Regions from separate parts of the Streptomyces sp. NPDC003023 genome, predicted to be linked through region 1. Evidence: riboswitches for the same ligand, from Rfam matches in the RefSeq annotation. Region 1 holds a riboswitch; the other holds the start of a gene.
What was found. Region 1 has a riboswitch for cobalamin ahead of ACFYV1_RS24720 (energy-coupling factor ABC transporter permease). Riboswitches for the same ligand answer to the same signal wherever they lie in the genome.
Positions count from the first base shown of each region.

Region 1 (4,127 bases):
ATCCTGCACGACCAGCTGCACCGTCGTACGCAGACGGGTGAGCCCTGCCCGATCGTAGGCCACCGCCTCACCACCCAGGCGCAGTTGGCCGGAGCGAGGCCGCAGACCACCGCTCAGCAGCCGCAGCAGTGTCGTCTTGCCGCTCCCGTTGCGTCCCAGCAGCGCCGTCGAGCGGCCCTCGACGAGGCCGAGGCCGATGCCGCTGAGAACGTCTGGGCCGTCCTCGTAGGCGTAACCGGCATCGACGAGTTCCACGATCAAAGGACGTACCTTTCGAGCACGAGAGTCAGGACGACGATGGCGGACAGCAGCGCGGCGACCGAGGCGAGGAACGGCCGTGACACCGTCGCCCTCGGCACCAGCACCCGCAGGGTGCCGTCGTAGCCGCGGCCCGCGAGTCCGGCCTGGAGACGGCTCGCCCGGTCGAAGGCGCGTACGAAGGCCGTCGCGCCGAGTCCCGCGAGCGACCGCCACGCGGCGGCCCTGCTCGTGTGGCCGAGACGGGCGGCCTGCGCCTGGCGGATGTTGCTCACGGCGTCGAGCAGCAGAAAGCTGATCCGGTACATCACGAGCGCCACGTCCACCACGGGTGGCGGCACGCCCGCTCTCACCAGGCGCGGCAGCACGTCGGACACGGGCGTCGTGAACGCGAACAGCAGCACACCGAGGGACGCGGCGGACGTGCGCAGCAGCAGCCGCACGGCGTCCGCCGGCCCGTCCGGCGCGAACGCGACCGGCCCGTCCGGGCCACCGACCGCGAACAGCAGCGGTACGGCACCGGTGACACAGAAACCCAGCGGTACGCGGAACGCCCGCCACAGCCGGCGCGGAGCCACACCGGCGGGGCCGAGCAGCACCGTGAGCGTCGCCGCTGCGACCAGGACTGCGCCCGGCCAGGGCGGAAGGCAGACGGCCGCCAAGGTCAGGCCGAACCCGAGGGCGGCTTTTTCGCACGGATGGCGGCGGCGCCAGCGACTGCTGTGCGCCGCCACGTCGATGGGCAGCATCGGCGGCTACGGCGCCCGGGTACCGGCGTCGGCGCCGGTACCGGAAGAGGGGTACGCCGCGTCCTCCGGGTCGGAGCCGGTGTCTGCCGCGGTGGAAGTGCCTGCCGGGTCGGAGCCGGTGTCTGCCGCGGCGGAAGTGCCTGCCGGGCCGGCGTCGGCGTCTGCCGCGTCGGAGCTCGCGCCCGCCGGCGCCGCGGCCTTTTCGGCGAAAGCGGCGGCGGCCCGCTCCTCACCCTGCCGCCGGCCCCTGCGCAGCCCGAAGTAGTACGCGAGCACGCCCGCGCCCAGTGCCGCCTGCAGCGAGAAGAGCGCCGACTCGATCTCCCCGGACGGCGGTTCGTACAGGGGGGTGAACCACGGCTCGTAGTCCGGCTCCAGCTCGGTGATCGCCGCCTCGGCCTCCCCGTCGGCCCCCGTGAAAGGCTCCTGCTTGTGGTCCCCGAGCCCGAGAGCGAGCGGCAGTACGGCCAGGGCCGCCACGGCCAGCAGCAGCAGCGTGTTGATCCTCGCGTTACGGCTCATCGGACCGCCGCCTCCTTCTTCGTCCCCGTCACCAGCACACCCAGCCTGGTCAGTTCGCCCTTGCTGGACCGGCTGAGCAGTCGCATCACCAGCACGGTGAGCAGACCCTCGCTGACCGCCAGCGGCAGCTGCGTGACGGCGAAGATGCCGCCGAACTTCGCGAGCGCGCCGGAAACGCCGCTGCCGGGGTCCGGGAACGCCAGGGCCAGCTGCACGCTGGTGACGCAGTACGTGGACAGGTCGGCGAAGAACGCGCCGAAGAACACGCTCACCATCAGCGGCACCCCGAACCCGCGAAGCAGCCGGTAGATCCCGTACCCCGCCCAGGGCCCGACGACCGCCATGGAGAAGGCGTTGGCACCGAGCGTGGTCAGTCCGCCGTGCGCGAGCAGCAGCGCCTGGAAGAGCAGTGTGATGGTGCCGAGCACCGCCATCACCGGCGGCCTGAACAGGATCGCTCCGAGGCCCGTACCCGTCGGGTGGGAGCAGCTGCCCGTCACCGACGGAATCTTCAGCGCGGACAGGACGAACGTGAACGCGCCCGACGCACCGAGCAGCAGAGTCGATTCGGGATTGGCCCTGACCTCGCGTGTCAGGGCGCGCACGCCGTGGACGACGAACGGGGCGGACGCGACGCCCCAGGCGGCGGCGTGCAGCGGGGGCAGATACCCCTCGGCTATATGCATGATGTGGGAGACCCTCTCCAGCACCTCGTGGATGGACAACGCACCCTGGCCGGTCTCCTGGCTGACGGGTCATGCCGCCCGGACTCCGCCTTCCCGGGCACCACGCGCAGGCGCGAGGTGTCCCAGTGGCTCCCCGTGAGGGGGTGGAGCCGGACTTCCCGATCACAGTGGCGAGGGCCGCACCGGTACCGCACCGGTTTCCCGAACACCAAGGCCCCGTGACAGTAGTGCGCCGACCAGCGACATCACAAGCCGCGCACGGGTGCACCGGCCCGCTGCCGGGTGAGCCGTTCGCCACACCCCCGGCCGCGGGCCGCCCCTCGCGTCACTGCTTGCGGTAGTCGTACGCCTCCGAGGCCGCGGCCTCGACCGCGTCCAGATCGCCGCCCGCGGAGGCCGTCACCAAGGCCGCCACGGCGCCCTCCACGAAAGGCGCGTCCACCAGCCGGGTCCCTTCGGGCAGTTCGTCGCCCTCGGCGAGCAGCGCCTTGACCGTCAGCACGGCACTGCCCAGGTCCACGAGGACCGCGACCCCCGCGCCGCCGTCGACCTGCTCCGCCGCCGCGGTGATCAGGTCCGCGCTGGTGCCGAGACCGCCGTCCGGTGTGCCGCCGGCCGGGGCCACCGGCGCCGTCGCACCGCCCCCAAAGAGCCCCTTGGCGAGCTCGGCCACCGAGGCGGCGACCTCCTTGCTGTGCGAGACCAGCACGATGCCCACCTGCTTGCCGCTGCTCACGCCGACCCCTCTGCCGTCGCCGACTCCTCTGCCGTCTCCGACGTCTCCGACGTCTCGGCGAGGGCGGCCACCAGAAGGGCCGACGACGTGGCGCCGGGGTCCTGATGACCGATGCTGCGTTCCCCGAGATAGCTGGCCCTGCCCTTGCGTGCCTGCATCGGCACGGTGGCCAGGGCCCCCTGCTCCGCCGCCTCGCGGGCCGCGGCGAACGACCGCGTACTGTCGCCCAGCGCCGCCACCGCCGGCTCGAGTGCGTCCAGCATGGTCTTGTCACCCGCCTTCGCACCCCCCAACTGCGCCAGCGCCGCCACGCCCGCCCGCAACGCCTCGGCGAGCTGCGTCGGCGTCACCTCCGGGTCCTCGCCGAGGGCCTTGCCGGTGCGCCGGAGCAGCGTCCCGTACAAAGGACCCGACGCGCCGCCGACCGTCGACACCAGCTGCCGTCCCGCCAGCATCAGGACGGCACCGGGCGTCGTCGGCGGCTCCTTCTCCAGAGCGGCGCGGACGGCAGCGAAGCCACGTCGGAGGTTGCTGCCGTGGTCCGCGTCACCGATCGCCGAGTCCAGCTCGGTCAGTCGGTCCGCCTCCCGGTCCACCGCGGCGGCGACCGCTGCCAGCCAGCGGCGGAAGAAATCGGCGTCGAGCACAAGAACTCCCTGGGTGAGTCGATCCGTCCGAGCGAAAGTGAAAGCGATGGGCAGCGGAAGCGGTACGCGGCGTGGTGCCCGTCACCGGCCCCACCGCAGAGCGGGCGTCTGCACAGGCGCGTCCCACAGCCGCAGCAGTTCCTCGTCGACCTGGCACAGCGTCACAGAGGCGCCGGCCATGTCGAGCGAGGTCACGTAGTTGCCGACAAGGGTCCTGGCCACGGCCACGTCCCGCTCGGCCAGCACCCGCTGGACCTCGGCGTTGAACCCGTACAGCTCCAGCAGCGGCGTCGCGCCCATGCCGTTGACGAGCGCCAGCACCGGGCCGGAGGGCCGCAGATCCTCCAGCACGGCATCGACGGCGAAGTCCGCGATCTCGCGTGACGTCATCATCGGCCGCCGCTCCCGCCCCGGCTCGCCGTGGATGCCGACGCCCAGCTCCAACTCGCCGGGCGGCAGGTCGAAGGTGGGGCCGCCCTTCGCGGGGGTGCTGCAGGCGCTCAGTGCCACTCCGAAGCTGCGCGACGAC
Region 1 covers NZ_JBIAPL010000008.1:21,361-25,487, reverse strand. Annotated here, with positions in the region: gene ACFYV1_RS24735 (energy-coupling factor ABC transporter ATP-binding protein) at 1-255, opposite strand, end outside; gene cbiQ (cobalt ECF transporter T component CbiQ) at 258-1,007, opposite strand; gene ACFYV1_RS24725 (energy-coupling factor ABC transporter substrate-binding protein) at 1,014-1,529, opposite strand; gene ACFYV1_RS24720 (energy-coupling factor ABC transporter permease) at 1,526-2,215, opposite strand; cobalamin riboswitch at 2,245-2,443, opposite strand; gene ACFYV1_RS24715 (PTS-dependent dihydroxyacetone kinase phosphotransferase subunit DhaM) at 2,541-2,951, opposite strand; gene dhaL (dihydroxyacetone kinase subunit DhaL) at 2,948-3,598, opposite strand; gene dhaK (dihydroxyacetone kinase subunit DhaK) at 3,680-4,127, opposite strand, start outside.

Region 2 (4,127 bases), on a different contig from region 1:
GCTCGAACAACTCCCGCTGTCTTCCCCCGTGGTAGCCGCGGGCGCTCAGTTCACCGACCGGCCTGCCCATCAGCACCACCTGGCTGGAACGGTCGCTGCCCGGCTTGAGCAGCACGGGGTTCATCAGCGCCGACGGCTCCACGCGCGCGGCCTGCGCCTGCATGGCCTGCGCCCGCCCGATCTCCGCGCCCTCGCGCGTCACGAACGAATTGAGGGACATGTTCTGCCCCTTGAACGGCGCGACCTTCACCCCCTGCCGCACCAGCCACCGGCAGATCCCGGCAGTGACGACGCTCTTGCCCGCGTCGGACGTGGTCCCCGCGACCAGCAGTCCACCGCTCATGCCCGTCTCCGTCCCATCGCTGCTCCCACGGCGAGCCGGGCGCCCGCACAGACCGCCAGGGTCACGAGCCCGACCCGGCGCGACAGTTGTACCGCCCGCCCGATGTCCCCGAACTCCACTGCCCGTCCCCGCTCGTTGAGCACGGGCCGGTGCTCGACGCGCCCGCCGTACGAGAGGGTCCCGCCGAGTCGTACGCCGAGCGCGCCCGCGAAGGACGCCTCGACGGGGCCCGCGTTGGGGCTGGGGTGCCTGCCCGCGTCGGCCCGCCAGGCGCGCACCGCGCCGCGCGGGTCCGGTCCGCAGACGGCCGCCAGCGCGGCGGTCAGCCGCGCACCGGGCCATCCCGCGACGTCGTCCAGCCTCGCCGAGGCCCAGCCGTAGCGTCGGTGGCGGGGCGACTTGTGGCCGACCATCGCGTCCAGGGTGTTCACCGCGCGAAAGCCCACCAGCCCCGGCACGCCCGCGACCGCGCCCCACACGAGGGCGCCGACGACCGCGTCGGAGGTGTTCTCGGCGACGGACTCCACGACGGCGCGCGCGATCTGCCGCTCGTCCAGGGACTGCGGATCGCGCCCGCACAGATGCGGCAGGCGCTTCCGTGCCGCGTCGACGTCCCCGGCGGCCAGCGCCTCGCCGATGGCCGTGGCCTCGCGACCGAGCGTCGTGCCTCCGACGACGGCCCAGGTGGCGGCGGCGGTCAGCGCGACCGAGGCGAGGGGGGAGCGGCGAGCGGCACGGGCGGCCAGGGCCGCCGCGGCGACGGCGCCGCCCGCGCACACCGCTGTGTGCAGGGCGCCCCGGCCGCGGTCGTCACGCCACAGGACACGCTCGACGGCGCCTGCCGCCCGCCCGAACACGGCGACCGGATGTCCCCGGCGGGGATCGCCCAGGAGTCGGTCGCCGGCGAGGCCGGCCGCGGCGCCGTACACGAAGATTCGGTCGGCACGCATCGGATCAGTGATCCGGGACGTGGTGTCCGAAGGACAGGGCTGTACCGCGGCCAGGCATGGCAGGAGTCCTCACTCAGGGTCCGCGCCCTGGTTCGACGTGACGGCGGCGAGAGTTCCTGGCTCCCCGGGTGGCTCTTGCTCCCGGGTGACAGTGGCGGGACCGCGCCGGATTCGCACCGGACTTCCTCTTCTGCCGCCGTTGATGGCCCCGGCAGTCCACCACGCCCGCGAACGCCCGTCAACTCGCCCTTGACCTGCGGTGCGACAGTGTGCCGAGCCCCACACCGACGGACATGCGAAGGGCCGGGTCCGGCACACCCGTGGGTGTCCCGGCCCGGCCCTTCACGAGGTTCGAAACGTCAGACGACGATCAGATAGATCCCGTACGACACGGCTGCCGCACAGAGCGCGAAGCAGGCGTAGGCGCCGGTGCGGGCCGCGATGCCGGAACCTCCGGCGCGTGCGGCCGCTTCCTGCTTGGTCAGGCCCACGACGCCCAGGGTGAAGAGGCCCACCAGGGCGACGGTGGCGACGAGGCTCACGCCGAACACGGAGCCGAGAGCTACCCAGTCGATTTTCATGCTGCTGCTTCCTTACACCGTGGCCGGACGGGCCGGCTCGGGCTCGGCCGGGGCCGGGACAGTGGTCTTGATGTCGCCGGCGGGCGGCGGGGTCACGGCCGCGATGGCGGTCGTGACGACACCCGCGGGCTCCCCGGCCGGGGCATCGGCGTCATTGACGTTGGTGTGGTCGATGACCTGACGGCGCGAGATGAACCAGATCGCGACGCACGAGGCGACGAGGAAGACGGCGACGGCCGCGACACCCCAGTCACCCTGCTTGGTGACGAACTCGGAGCCCGCCGCGACGAGACCGGCGGCCGGCAGGGTCAGACCCCAGGCCACGAACATCCGGGTGGCGGTGGACCAGCGGACCACACCGCCCTTGCGACCGAGTCCCGCGCCCATGACGGCGCCGGAGCAGGAGTGCGTGGTCGACAGGGAGAAGCCGAGGTTCGAGGAGGCGAGGATCACGCTGGCCGCGCTGGTCTGGGCGGCGAAGCCCTGCTGCGGCTGGAGGTCGGTGAGGCCCTTGCCCATGGTGCGGATGATCCGCCAGCCGCCGAGGTAGGTGCCGAGCGCGATCGCGACACCGGCCGAGACGATGACCCACATCGGAGGGTTGGATCCGGGGGCGAGCACATTGCCGGCCACCAGGGCCAGCGTGATGATGCCCATGGTCTTCTGGGCGTCGTTGGTGCCGTGTGCCAGGGAGACGAGGCCCGCGGAGGCGATCTGCCCGGCGCGGTAACCCTTCGCGGTGGCCTTCTCGTCGGCGTTCTTGCCGATCTTGTACGTCAGCCGGGCCGCCAGCATGGCGGCGAGGCCCGCCACGACCGGCGCGGCGACGGCCGGGATCAGAACCTTGGTGACGACGACGCCGCCGTTGACCCCGCCGAAGCCGACCGAGGCGACCGTGGCGCCGATCAGACCGCCCATGAGGGCGTGCGAGGAGCTGGACGGCAGGCCCACCAGCCAGGTGAGGAGGTTCCACAGGATGGCGCCGACGAGCGCCGCGAAGATGACTTCAGGGGTGATGCCTGATTCGTCGACCAGTCCACTGGAGATCGTCTTGGCGACCTCCACGGAGAGGAACGCGCCGACGAGGTTCAGAACGGCGGACATGGCCACCGCGGTCTTGGGCTTCAGGGCGCCGGTCGAGATGGTCGTCGCCATCGCGTTGGCGGTGTCGTGGAAACCGTTCGTGAAATCGAACACGAGAGCTGTCACGATCACGATCGCGAGCAGCAGTGTGATGTGTTCCATTTACCCAGGCAATCGTTTGACGTCATTGACGCGAGGACCGTAGGCAACCTGGATGAACGGAAGGTGAACTGGGTCGGGCGCTGTGGTGACTCCAAGTGGAGTCGGCGGATTCCGCTTGTCCGGTTCGAGCCCTCCGCGGCGCTCCCCGCAGCCACTCGAACACCCTCCGTATCGCTGTGGCCCCGGCCCTCGCCTGACAGGATCGCGGGCATGACTGCGGACATGACCGGCGAGACGACCGGCGACATCGCACAGGCATGGCGGGAACTCGTGGGCACCGCACGCAGGACGGCCGCGGAGGGGCTCGTCGTCGGGACCTCCGGCAACGTCTCGGTCCGGGTGGGCGAACTCGTCCTCGTCACGCCGAGCGGAGTGCCGTACGACCGGCTCACGGCGCGGGACACCGTGGCCGTCGACCTCGACGGCAGGCAGGTCGTCGGCGACCTCCGGCCCACCAGCGAACTGCCGCTGCACCTCGTCCTCCACCGGGAGACCGGTGCGCGCGCAGTCGTCCACACCCACGCGGTGCACGCCACGGCCGTCTCCACCCTCGTCACCGAGCTCCCGCCGATCCACTACATGACCGCCGCACTCGGCGGTCCGGTCCGCGTCGCCCCCTACGCGCTGTACGGGACGGACGAACTGGCCCGGAACATGCTCCACGCCCTGCGTGACCGCACGGCGTGCCTGCTCCAGAACCACGGGACCGTCGCCCACGGGGACACCCTCGCCCAGGCGTACGACCGCACAGCACAACTCGAGTGGATGTGCCGCGTCTGGCTGACGGCGTCCTCCGTCCCCGGCCGCACGCCCAGCCTCCTCTCGGAGCCGCAGCTCGCTGAGGCCGCGACCAGCCTCACCACCTACGGCCAACCCGGCACCTGACCCACGTGGTGGCCTCTTCACCCCGGGGTCGTGGGAGGTGCCCCTCGACCGGAACACCATCCGCCCCCGAGGTCGCCCCCGGGTGCCGTACGGGGGGCGTTTCGCCCGCCCCCCGTGCCGCCC
Region 2 covers NZ_JBIAPL010000002.1:717,278-721,404, forward strand. Annotated here, with positions in the region: gene ACFYV1_RS11460 (cobyric acid synthase) at 1-343, opposite strand, end outside; gene ACFYV1_RS11465 (cobalamin biosynthesis protein) at 340-1,293, opposite strand; cobalamin riboswitch at 1,384-1,521, opposite strand; gene ACFYV1_RS11470 (hypothetical protein) at 1,653-1,874, opposite strand; gene ACFYV1_RS11475 (anion permease) at 1,887-3,119, opposite strand; gene ACFYV1_RS11480 (class II aldolase/adducin family protein) at 3,330-4,004, shown strand.
Region 2: it holds a riboswitch for cobalamin, as region 1 does, so the genes downstream of both, ACFYV1_RS11465 (cobalamin biosynthesis protein) here and ACFYV1_RS24720 (energy-coupling factor ABC transporter permease) in region 1, are expected to answer to the same signal.